4 regions of the Vibrio sp. JZG120 genome follow, and region 1 is predicted to be linked to each of the others. Evidence: predicted binding sites of a transcription regulator. Region 1 holds the regulator's gene; each other region holds the start of a gene.
What was found. The regulator PurR, encoded in region 1, represses purine synthesis genes. The targets are predictions, from matches to a motif close to TNANGNAAACGTTTNCNTNA.

Region 1 (3,192 bases):
TGCTGCTGACTTTTGTGAACTGTTTTTGAAGACAGAAAAATATGGCGCTCTTCCTTACGCATCGATGTACATCGGTGAATCAGGTTTGCTGAATGACAAGCCAGCCGAGGAAATGGAAAAGTTGATGGCAGAATTTGGCGTTCAAGTAGATGAAAATCTAAAAGAGCCTGCGGACCACTTAGCCGTTGAACTCGACTTTCTCGGCAACATGATTATCCGCTCAAACGAACTTGAGCAAGAAAAACACATGGAAGAAGCCTTCGTTAAACAAAACGACTTTATCCAGCAACAGTTGATGTCTTGGTTACCTCAGTTTGCAGACAAATGTAAACAATTCGACGAATTTGGGTTCTACTCGAGCGTCGCGAAACTATTAGTTGCATTTTGTAAACTAGACAGCGCTTACCTTATTGGGGAATAATTGCCGCCTATTTTTTAAGGAGCCCGCCTATCGGGCTTCCTGTATACCTGAAATAACTGAATGTAAGTAAGTTGGGTATATTATTCGTTTGCCTTAACTTAGCTCAAAGACGCTTGGTTATTTAGCAGTCAAAATGTGACTTCAAATACACAAATCTCTTGCTGAAAACATTGCTAGTCAGTCCACATAGGGCTAAAATGTGAGCGCAAACGATTAAATATGATTTATATGTAAACCGCTGAAATATAGCGGTTTTTGTGTTTTTTAACAGGTTGATGGCAATTTCTCATCAGATAGAAAAAAGATAAAATTCATCGACCGATGCTGCTACGTACCCTTTTGTCGTACTTGGACCAACCGCTGCCGAAACACTTAGCGCCAACCTTAGATTGCTGGGTGTAAAACCATTAGAGCATCAGGTACATCCAACACGACATATTTCAGTAGCTCGATACAGGACACCATTTATGGCCACTATAAAAGACGTTGCTCGCTTAGCCGGCGTTTCCACTACGACAGTTTCGCACGTTATCAATAAAACGCGTTTCGTTGCAGAAGCAACGCAAGAAAAAGTAATGAAAGCCGTGGACGAGTTGAATTACGCGCCAAGTGCGGTTGCACGCAGCCTAAAGTGCAACTCAACTCGTACTATTGGCATGTTAGTAACGCAGTCAACCAACCTATTCTTCTCAGAAGTGATTGACGGGGTTGAGAGCTACTGTTACCGCCAAGGCTACACTCTGATTCTGTGTAATACGGGTGGGATTTACGAAAAACAACGCGATTACATCCGTATGCTGGCTGAAAAACGTGTTGATGGCATCCTAGTGATGTGTTCTGACTTAACCGAAGAGCTTAAAGAGATGCTTGACCGTCATGCCGACATTCCTAAAGTGGTCATGGATTGGGGTCCAGAAAGCTCACAAGCGGACAAGATCATGGATAACTCAGAAGAAGGTGGCTACATCGCAACCAAACATCTGATCGACAATGGCCATACTGATATTGCTTGTCTAAGCGGTCATTTTGAAAAACTTGCTTGCCAAGAGCGCATTGCAGGTTTCCGTCGCGCGATGAGCGAAGCAAACCTAGCTGTAAATGAAGATTGGATCCTTGAAGGTAACTTTGAATGTGATACGGCCGTATTAGTCGCAGATAAAATTACAGCAATGGACAAACGTCCGACAGCGGTATTCTGTTTTAACGACACAATGGCTCTGGGCCTAATGAGCCGCCTACAACAAAACGGTATCAAAGTTCCTGATGATATTTCAGTGATCGGCTACGACAACATCGAGCTTGCGGAATACTTCTCTCCACCGTTAACCACTATCCACCAACCTAAACGTCGTGTGGGTAAAAATGCGTTCGAGATCCTACTTGAGCGAATCAAAGATAAAGAACACGAAAAGCGAATTTTCGAAATGCAACCTGAGCTTGTAATTCGAAACACCGTGAAGAAAATGAACTAAAATTCGCCAGATATAACGATGTCAAATAAGCGCTCTAAAAGGGCGCTTATTTTTTGTCTCTAAATAACTTTCCCCTGACTTAGGTTTGTTAGACAAAAAATCTCTAAGTCTCTGTTTTATATGTAGGTAAATCACACTCCCTCACAACCTCGAGATCATCCCGCCTTATTCTCAAATATGCACAAATATGCGCTTGTCGACACTTTTTATTGAACCAGAATCACACTTTTACGGGTAAAACGTGATGTTAATTCAATATACGAAGTATGCTCATTCTGTCACGCACAGGGCAAACCATTCGAAAGGGTGGGACGCAAAGCCTCCGGCCTGAACCATAGTACTATATGGAAGGTAGCGGGGTTACCGATGGCAAGTGTGCAAGCGATGACTTTACCCTGTAATGACATTGCTTTTGCGCATGTTTGCTACTCTCTCGGACCTGACTTTTGGTGGCGTAATATTAATTACACCGAGATAACAAAACATGGATAAACCGATACTCAAAGACTCTATGAAGCTATTTGAGGCACTTGGTAATATCAAGTCGCGCTCAATGTTTGGTGGCTTCGGACTATTCGCTGATGAAACAATGTTTGCACTAGTTGTAAATAATCAGCTTCATATAAGAGCAGACCAACAAACTTCATCTGACTTCGAGAAACAAGGGCTAAAGCCTTACGTTTATAAAAAACGTGGCTTCCCAGTCGTTACTAAGTACTACGCAATTTCCAACGATTTATGGGAGTCTAGCGAACGCTTAATCGAAGTAGCTAACCAATCGTTGAAAAAGGCAAAGCTTGAAAAAGAACAGCAAGCAACTACAAAGCCTAATCGCTTAAAAGATTTGCCTAACTTACGACTGGCAACTGAACGCATGCTGAAAAAAGCAGGCATTGAGTCAGTAGAAAAACTGGAAGAGGAAGGTGCACTTAACGCTTATAAAGCGATAAGAGATACGCACTCTGCAACCGTCAACATTGAGCTGTTATGGGCACTAGAAGGTGCTATTAACGGTACTCATTGGAGCGTTGTACCTCAAGCTCGCCGAGATGAGTTGATGAATGGCCTCCAATAAAAGTCGGCCTTAAAAACTATCTTGTAAAACCGCAGTCTAATCTGCGGTTTTTTTGTGAAATTTTTTCGACTTTCATTCTGTCTTATTACATATATCCCAAATTGGAATCATAAATATGAATAAGAAACTGATATTAGGCCTAATCCTGGTCGCGATCATTATCTTTTTAGGCGTTAACTTTAGTCAGTATTTAACGTTGGAAAATGCAAAAGCACAACAAGAAG
Region 2 (3,192 bases), on a different contig from region 1:
CGCTAGAATGACGAAATCTTTTGATTTAGAGCTAATTAAAGTAACCGTCATTCTGAACAACGAGGAACGAGGTGATTCAGAATCTATTGCCCGGCTGTGCGGAAAGAAAGGCTCACACTCAGATTGAGCGAGAGCCTCGAGAAATGCTTAAAGAATAATATCACGCACTTCTGGATCTTTACGATCTAGGTAGTGAGTCGACTTAATACGACGAATAGTACGGCATCGACCACGCACGAGAAGCGTTTCTGTGGTTGCGATATTGCCTTGGCGAGAGATGCCTTCTAGCAAGTCACCTTTAGTAATGCCTGTTGCTGAGAATACCACGTTGTCGCTGCGTGCCATGTCTTCCATTTTGAGGACAACATTCGCTTTTACGCCCATTTCATCGCAGCGTTTTAGTTCGTCTGCGCCGTATATGCGGTTTTCTTCAGTATCGCCTTTTACTTCGTGACGCGGAAGTAGACGACCGTGCATGTCACCGTCTAGCGCTCGAATCACCGCGGCTGAGACGACCCCTTCTGGCGCGCCGCCAATACAGTACATCATGTCCACTTCACTGTCTGGCATACAAGTCAGAATAGAGGCAGCCACGTCACCATCAGGCACCGCAAAGACACGTACGCCCATTGCTTGCATTTCTGCAATAACGTCATCGTGGCGAGGTTTCGCAAGGGTAATAACGACTAGGGTATCAAGTGGTTTGTTCAGGGCTTTTGCTACGTTCTCTAGGTTCTCTTTTAACGGCTTTTCTAAGTCAATCACGCCTTTTGCACCTGGGCCAACAACCAGTTTTTCCATGTACATATCTGGCGCTTTAAGAAAGCTGCCTTTCTCACCTGCGGCAAGTACGGCTAGTGCGTTCGATTGTCCCATTGCCGTCATACGCGTCCCTTCAATCGGGTCGACAGCGATATCTACTTCATCACCACCAATACCCACTTGCTCACCAATGTATAGCATTGGCGCATCATCGATTTCACCCTCACCAATGACAATTTCACCACTGATATCTGTTTTGTTCAGTAGGGTGCGCATAACTTCAACAGCTGCGCCATCGGCTGCATTTTTATCGCCACGGCCAAGCCATTTGTAACCAGCCAAAGCTGCACCTTCAGTCACACGGGAAAATGCCATTGCTAAATCGCGTTTCATGATGTCTCCAAGTAAGCAAGAGGGAAGAAGAGTTTGCGCGGCGATTCTATCACAACGTAGGGTAAACGTTTGCCTTTTTGCGGAGCTTTTACTTTATCTAACTTGAATTTGATCAATACTTAGGGCGATTTTCAGCGTGGCGGGAGGCAAAATCCTTGCTCAAAAATGCTTCGGCGATAAGAAAAGTCAGCGTTTAGTGAGATTGCGCTGATTTTTTGACCGAATGATGCAAAATATCGAATATAGTGAGTGTTTCTCATCGCGACGCTGAGTAGAATGAACCTTATATAGGTTAGGTGTGCATCAATCTCGCACATCGTCCCAACGGAATAACATAGGTAGGCCAAGATGTCTTTTGAAGTACTAGAACAACTAGAATCTAAAATTCAAACTGCAGTTGACACAATCACTCTTCTTCAGATGGAAGTCGAAGAGCTGAAAGAAGATAAAGCAAAACTTGCGGAAGAAGCGAACGAGCTTCGCTCTCAACGAGAAGAGCTAGAGCAAAAAGCACAACAAGCACAGCAAGAGCATGCGCAATGGCAAGAGCGCATTCGTGCACTACTTGGCAAAATGGACGAAGTGGAATAATCCGGCTTCTTCATTCCAAATTAAAAACACCCGCGTTAAGCGGGTGTTTGTGTTTTGGGCAAGTTGAAAATCGTTGGGACAAGCTCGATTCTGATAGCCAAGAGAAGGTCCTATAACTTAGGTACCTAAGACTCGTTATTCTTCTTCTTCATCCAACTCTAAATCAATATTCAATGGCTCAGGCGACAGGATGATCCCAGTGCTATCAGCATAAATATAATCTTCAGGTAAGAAGCTGACGCCGCCAAAGTTGACTGGTACATCTAATTCGCCGATACCCTGGCTGGTCGCTCCAACAGGAATAGAAGCGAGGGCTTGAATGCCTAAGTTCATATCTTCAAGTTCATCTACTTCACGAACACAGCCGTAAACGACAATGCCTTCCCACTCGTTTTCTTCCGCAATAGTTGCGATTTCTGCATCGATAAGGGCTTTACGTAGGGAACCGCCACCGTCAATTAACAAAACGCGACCAAGTCCATCTTGCTCTAATGTCTCGCGGATCAACGAATTATCTTCAAAACACTTGATGGTGGTGATTTGCCCGGCAAATGAAGCGCGACCGCCAAAATTACTGAACATTGGTTCAACCACATCTACCTGATCGAGGTAGATATCACAGAGTGCTGAGGTATTGTATTCCATAGCGTACCTTTCTAAACAGAAATTGGTTGTCTTTGAGTATATCTAGGCATTAAGTCAATGCAATGACAATCCTTTTTTAACTTACTAGAGTTTGAGCTACCACAATTGTTGCAAACAAAACGTTGGTGACTAAAGAACATTTCACGATGACTGGCATCATTGGTGCTATCTGAGCGGGCTTTTGTGTATGCCAAACCGCTTTACCATGATCGGCCACGAAATAAATACTAAGTAAAAATGGCAAGCTAATCCAAACGGGTTTGTCTTGAATTAACAAGTAAGCCGCAAAGGCAAGAATAGCACCGCCAAGTAAAACAAAGTGGTACTGCTTGGCTTTGCGTTGACCCAAACGCACTGCGACCGTGCGTTTACCACACTCTCGGTCGTTCTCGATATCACGCATATTGTTGATGTTGAGTACTGCAACGGCGAGCAAACCGCAGCCTAGAGCAGGTAAGAATAGCGTGGTATCTACGTGACCAGTATGCAAGAAATAGGTACCGGATACGCCGAGTAGACCAAAAAACAAGAAAACTGAAATATCGCCAAGCCCCACGTAACCGTATGGTTTGCTACCCATGGTATAAGCAATGGCTGCGAGAATGGCTAAAATTCCCAGCCCGATAAACGTCACAATGCTTTCTAGTGAGCTTAGTGAATAGAAAACTAACACTAAGCCAGAAATGGCGGTCAGAACGATGTTAAAGATAATCGCCTGTTTCATCTGTTTCGCACTTACCGCGCCAGACTGCATCGCTCGTAATGGGCCAAGGCGTTTGTCGTTATCTGTACCTTGAACGG
Region 3 (3,192 bases), on a different contig from region 1:
TTGGGGCTAGATTTTAGCGTTACGCTTGTTTCGCAAACTCGTGCACGGCTGGGAATGCCATTGGATCTAAGGCATCCGAGAGAGCGCACAACCTACGGTGCAATTCTCCTGGGTAGTCACCACATACGTTGATGTGACCCATTTTTCGCCCTTCACGCTTCTCTTTGCCGTACCAATGGATGTGACAACCATCCATGGCGAGAAGCGCTTCTGGCAACGTATCTTCACCAAGAATATTCACCATCGAGGTTTCGCGAATCAGTTTGGTGCTGCCTAACGGCAAGCCGCATACGGCGCGCAGGTGGTTCTCGAACTGACAGGTTTCTGCACCTTGCTGTGTCCAGTGACCAGAGTTGTGCACTCGTGGGGCAATCTCATTCACTAGCAGCGTGCCATCGACATCAAAGAATTCGAGCGCCAATACACCAACGTAATCTAGGCTATCTGCGACGGCCGTGAGCATCTGCTTGGCTTGGGCTTGCAGTTCTGGCGCATCAATTGCGGTGGATAAGCTCAGTACGCCATTGATGTGAACGTTTTCTGCTAGAGGGTAAACTTCAACGCAGCCATCTTTGCTTCGAGCACCAACTAGTGATACTTCGCGGTTAAAAGGAACAAACTCTTCAGCAACAATCGCTTGAGTTGGTGTTGCCGCGATGCACTCTGCCATCTCAGTCCAAATGTCGTCGACTTGAGAAGCTTCTTTTAAGCGCCATTGACCTTTACCATCGTAACCTCCCAATGCACTTTTCAGAACCATTGGCATACCAACGTGTTCAATTGCGCGCTCAAAGTCTTCACGAGTTTCAATCACGTAGTATTTCGCGTTGCGCACGCCAGCATCATCAAGCAGTGCTTTTTCAATACGGCGATCACCACCTGCTTTGATGGCTTGCGTACTTGGTAGGAACTTGCCGCTCGCTTCGCAAACCTTGAGCACGTCATGTGGAATATGCTCGAACTCGGCAGTAATCACATCAACTTGCGTAATCGCATTTTCCAAACCATGGCCAAGTACCTGTTGGGTAAGAGGATGGACAACGTTACCGCTGCCGACATCGTAAGCCGAGATTTGGATGTTCAGTGGTGCACCAGCCAGAGACATCATGCGAGCCAACTGACCTGATCCGAGAATCAGTACATGCATCTGATTAATCCTCAGCTGGATTTGGGTTAGCCAGTACGGTTTCCGTCTGTTCATTGCGGAACGCTTCTACCTTCGCCATGATGTTTTCATCATGAGTGCCTAGGATTTGCGCTGCTAGGATACCGGCGTTTGCTGCGCCCGCTTCGCCAATCGCTAATGTACCAACCGCAATTCCCTTTGGCATCTGTACAATAGAGAGCAGTGAATCCATACCTTTCAGTGCACGAGACTGAACGGGAACACCAAGCACTGGCAAACTAGTAAACGCAGCAGCCATACCTGGTAGGTGGGCTGCACCACCTGCGCCTGCGATGATAACTTTGATGCCGCGTTCTTTTGCGCCACTGGCGTAGTCCGCCAGTAATTGAGGAGTTCGGTGTGCTGACACGACTTTTGTTTCGTAAGGTACGCCAAATTGGTCTAGCATGTCCGCTGCTAGTTTCATGGTTGGCCAATCGGATTTAGAACCCATGATGATACCGACTTTCATCTCAAACTCCTTCAAGCTGCAAAATTAGGTGAGCTGATAAATTTGTGCGCATTATACGGGGATTTTTATCTCAAGCAAACGTTTGCGTCTTGTTGTTGACGCTATTGATACATTTTATAAAAAAATTGCTTTAGTGTCTGAGAATGAATATTTGTACACTTAGTGAAAATAATACAGTCAGACAATCAGGAAGTAATCGGTGGATAACTTTGAACAAGTGCTCAACGCACTACAACAAGGCGAAGTGATTGCCTACCCAACAGAAGGGGTTTTTGGTGTCGGATGCGATCCAGATAACCCAGAAGCAATTCAAAAACTGCTGGAGCTCAAGCAGCGCCCGGTGGAAAAAGGGCTGATTCTGATCGCTGCAAGTTATGAGCAGCTCTTGCCGTATATTGATGAATCTCAACTGACTCGAGAACAATTAGCGACCGTTCATGCAACTTGGCCAGGTCCATACACTTGGATCATGCCTGCGAGCGATAAAGTCTCCAACTGGGTTTCAGGGCAGTTTGATTCAATTGCAGTTCGTGTGACTGATCATCCTTTGGTTCAAAAGATGTGTAATGCATTCGGAAAGCCGTTAACCTCTACCAGCGCGAATCTTTCCGGCTTGCCACCGTGTATGACCACGGAAGAAGTCGAAGAGCAATTGGGTGACAAGCTGGTGGCCATTCTTCGTGGTGAAACCAGCGGTCGTGATAAACCCAGCGAGATTCGTGACGCCAAGACTTCACAAATATTAAGACAGGGCTAACCCTGCTTGCCAGTCATCAACCGGTATCACGTAATAGGTAATAACGTATGTCAGCAATCGATAAGCACGCCGTAAAGCAGTTCCTGATGTCACTTCAGGACTCCATTTGTCAGCAGTTAGAACAAGAAGATGGAGAGGCCGTCTTTGTCGAGGATGCATGGCATCGTGAACCGGGCGAACGTCTTGGTGGCGGTGGGCGCTCACGTGTTATGCGTGATGGCCTTGTTTTCGAGCAAGGTGGGGTGAACTTCTCGCATGTAGAAGGGAAAGAAATGCCAGCATCTGCGACGGCACATCGTCCGGAGCTAGCGGGTCGCCGTTTTGAAGCGATGGGGGTCTCTTTGGTTATCCATCCCAAAAACCCTTACGTCCCAACTTCTCATGCGAATGTGCGTTTCTTTATCGCCGAGAAAGAGGGCGAAGAACCAATTTGGTGGTTTGGTGGTGGTTTCGACCTGACTCCTTTCTATCCTTTCGAAGAAGATTGTCAGTCATGGCACGATACAGCTAAGGCAATCTGTGCCCCATTTGGTGAAGAAGTATATGCTGAACACAAAGCGTGGTGTGATAAGTACTTCTTCTTGCCACACCGAAATGAAACTCGTGGTGTTGGTGGTTTGTTCTTTGATGATTTGAATCACTGGGAGTTTGATAAGTGTTTTGATTACATCAAAGCGGTGGGTGAAGGCTATTGCCAAGCTTATTTGCCGATCGTGTCTCGTCGTAAAGACATCGAATATGGCGAGCGCGAACGTGAATTCCAACTTTACCGTCGTGGTCGTTATGTTGAGTTCAACT
Region 4 (3,192 bases), on a different contig from region 1:
TGCTTACTAGCCCAGACAACATCAAAATCGCGACATAGAACAGAGCGCCCGATGTTGCGTAAGCTGGGATCATTCCTGCTAGTGGTGAAAACAATAGAGCAAGTAGGAAGAGCACACCAACAACCACTGCTGTTAGACCAGTACGACCACCAGCCGCCACACCAGAAACACTCTCAATGTAAGATGTGGTGTTTGAGGTACCAAGTAGTGCACCTACTGACGTTGCCGTTGAGTCTGCAAGTAACGCTTTGTTTAAACGCGGGATGTTGCCATTCTCATCCGTGAGGCCTGCTTTTTGAGAAACGCCAACTAGCGTACCTGCGGTATCAAACAAATCGACAAATAGGAAAGCAAACACAACGGAAATCATGCCAACTTCAAACAAACCAGAGAAATCCAGTTGCATGAAAGTTGGTGCAATGCTGGGTGGCGTAGACATAATGCCGCCCCACTGCACATCACCAAATAGAAGGCCAAGCGCTGTAACACCAAGAATGGCGATCATCACCGCACCTTTCACACCACGGTGAACAAGCGCGATAGTAAGGAAGAAACCAATCGCAGCCAATACAGATGGCAATGATGTGATGTCTCCCATAGAAACTAATGTCGCAGGGTTATCAACGACGATGCCTGCATTTTTTAATGCGATAAATGCTAAGAAAAGACCGATACCGGCTGAAATACCAGTTCGAAGAGAATGCGGGATCGAGTTAATAATCCACTCACGGATCTTAAATATACTCAAAAGAATAAACAGCAGGCCTGAAACAAACACCGCCGCTAACGCAACTTGCCACGTATAGCCCATTCCCAACACAACAGAGTAAGTGAAAAATGCGTTCAGCCCCATTCCTGGTGCTTGTGCAATTGGGTAGTTGGCAACAAATCCCATGATGAAGCAGCCGATAGCGGCCGCAAGACAAGTTGCAACAAAAATGGCACCACGGTCCATACCGGTATCCGACAGGATCGCTGGGTTTACAAAAATAATGTAAGCCATGGTTAGGAAGGTGGTAACACCTGCAATGATCTCAGTGCGCACATTTGTGCCATTGTCACTGAGCTTAAAAAGCCTCTCGAGCATGATCGAATCCTGTAAAGGTAAAAAGTAAACGGTTGCGTAATCGATTGGCGGGAATTATAAAGTTATCAAATAGCAAATTCTAGATAGAATCTTCACTCTAATGCGATTTTTTTCTTTGGATATGAAACCCATTCGCTAATTCTTAAAAGCAAAACAGAAAATATATTATTATAAAACAACAATTAATAATTATTGCTCAGAACCCAACAACAGAATAAAAACTGAACAATGTACTAAACTTTCAAATAGAAACTGGGCGTTTTAAGCGTCATATCTAGGTGGATTTGACGGGGAAGTCGATAAAACTGAAGAACAGAGAATAGAATCCTGCCTTGATGGCAGAAAATGTGTCAGAAAGAGAAAGTGGAGATAAAAAAACGCCACCCAATTTGGGTGGCGGCGAATCATGTCAGCACTATCACTGAAAAAAAATTCCAATTTATAGGGGTGAACAAACTGTTCGAGTCACATGCGTTGACTTCACTTAGTAGCCAAAGCTTGTTGGGTATACAAAGTTGCCGGTGTAAACAGACTTGCTATTCCAGAACATTGTACTTGGTAAACCTTTCATAACTATCACCTTTTAAATCAATTAAACATTCGTTGATTTCTCGGTTCCTTGGAGGCGATAAAACGGACTCATCCTTTGAGCATTTCATTCTTCTCTCAGAAGCTGGTTACAAATATACCACCAAGAAATTTAATTACAAGCATTTTAGTGATTAAAATCACAAAAAATGTATAAATTGACCTTTATCAAAGTTTAAATGTAATTAAATTACAGTTTTGTGAATTAAAAAATAAAGCCACTTTCAGAATGTATGATAAAGAACACATAGTGCCTGTTATTGTGTTCACAAACTGTGACAGTTCTGAGAGAAATCCTTGTGCACGCGACTACTCGTACTCCTTATCTGGTGGTATGCTAAACGGCAATTTGAAGGCCAAATCGTCTAGCATTTAATGCTATCTCGACAATATTTTTACGGTATATATTTGGCAAAGCACATCAAAAGGAGTCCTCCGTGTCTGAGTTCCATTCTGAGATCAGTACCTTATCACCTGCTCCACTTTGGCAGTTTTTCGATAAGATTTGTTCTATCCCTCACCCATCTAAGCATGAAGAAGCATTAGCACAGTACATTATCAACTGGGCAACAGAGCAAGGCTTTGACGTTCGCCGTGATCCAACCGGTAACGTGTTCATCAAAAAGCCCGCGACACCTGGAATGGAAAATAAGAAGGCTGTTGTAATTCAAGCACACATCGACATGGTGCCGCAGAAAAACGAAGACACCGAACACGACTTCACCAAAGATCCAATCCAACCTTACATCGATGGCGAATGGGTAACGGCGAAAGGCACGACGCTTGGTGCAGATAACGGGATTGGTATGGCTTCTTGCCTTGCTGTATTGGCATCTAAAGACATTAAGCACGGTCCACTCGAAGTTCTGCTGACGATTGATGAAGAAGCAGGCATGACTGGCGCATTTGGTCTTGAGGCTGGTTGGTTAGAAGGTGAGATCCTTCTAAACACAGACTCTGAACAAGAAGGCGAAGTCTACATGGGTTGCGCCGGTGGTGTTGATGGCACCATGACTTTCGATATTTCTCGAGAAGCAACACCTGCAGGTTTCGTAACACGCCAACTGACGCTGAAAGGCCTAAAAGGTGGTCACTCAGGTTGTGACATTCACACAGGTCGCGGTAATGCCAACAAATTACTTGGTCGTTTCCTTGCCGGTCATGCTCAAGAGCTTGATTTACGTTTAGTCGAATTCCGTGGTGGTAGCTTACGTAATGCAATCCCTCGCGAAGCGTTTGTTACTGTCGCGCTTCCTGTCGAAAACCAAGACAAGCTTGCTGAGCTGTTCAACCACTACACTGAGCTGCTTAAAACTGAATTGGGTAAAATCGAAACAGGTATCGTAACCTTTAATGAAGTGATCACGACTGACGCGCAAGTATTTTCAATCGCCGATCAGCAACGCTTCATTGCCGCACTTAACGCATGCCCAAATGGCGTCATGCGCATGAGCGACGAAATTGAAGGTGTGGTCGAAACGTCACTGAACGTTGGCGTGATCACTACTGAAGAAAAT

Region 2: a site for PurR is predicted at 1,213-1,232, ahead of glpX (class II fructose-bisphosphatase). Genes of this name have one in related genera too.
Region 3: a site for PurR is predicted at 1,708-1,727, ahead of purE (5-(carboxyamino)imidazole ribonucleotide mutase). Genes of this name have one in related genera too.
Region 4: a site for PurR is predicted at 1,108-1,127, ahead of ACWPOD_RS18570 (NCS2 family permease). Genes of this name have one in related genera too.

The regions. Positions count from the first base shown of each region.
Region 1 covers NZ_JBSRRK010000004.1:585,642-588,833, forward strand. The annotation lists gene torD (molecular chaperone TorD) at 1-421, shown strand, start outside; gene purR (HTH-type transcriptional repressor PurR) at 889-1,893, shown strand; cyclic di-GMP riboswitch class I at 2,172-2,261, shown strand; gene ACWPOD_RS11080 (TfoX/Sxy family DNA transformation protein) at 2,378-2,968, shown strand; gene ACWPOD_RS11085 (TVP38/TMEM64 family protein) at 3,084-3,192, shown strand, end outside.
Region 2 covers NZ_JBSRRK010000005.1:233,623-236,814, forward strand. The annotation lists gene glpX (class II fructose-bisphosphatase) at 148-1,155, opposite strand; gene zapB (cell division protein ZapB) at 1,504-1,746, shown strand; gene rraA (ribonuclease E activity regulator RraA) at 1,882-2,391, opposite strand; gene ACWPOD_RS12585 (1,4-dihydroxy-2-naphthoate polyprenyltransferase) at 2,468-3,192, opposite strand, start outside.
Region 3 covers NZ_JBSRRK010000013.1:2,036-5,227, reverse strand. The annotation lists gene ACWPOD_RS20060 (5-(carboxyamino)imidazole ribonucleotide synthase) at 20-1,147, opposite strand; gene purE (5-(carboxyamino)imidazole ribonucleotide mutase) at 1,152-1,637, opposite strand; gene ACWPOD_RS20050 (L-threonylcarbamoyladenylate synthase) at 1,837-2,394, shown strand; gene hemF (oxygen-dependent coproporphyrinogen oxidase) at 2,442-3,192, shown strand, end outside.
Region 4 covers NZ_JBSRRK010000010.1:123,037-126,228, reverse strand. The annotation lists gene ACWPOD_RS18570 (NCS2 family permease) at 1-1,087, opposite strand, end outside; gene ACWPOD_RS18565 (aminoacyl-histidine dipeptidase) at 2,113-3,192, shown strand, end outside.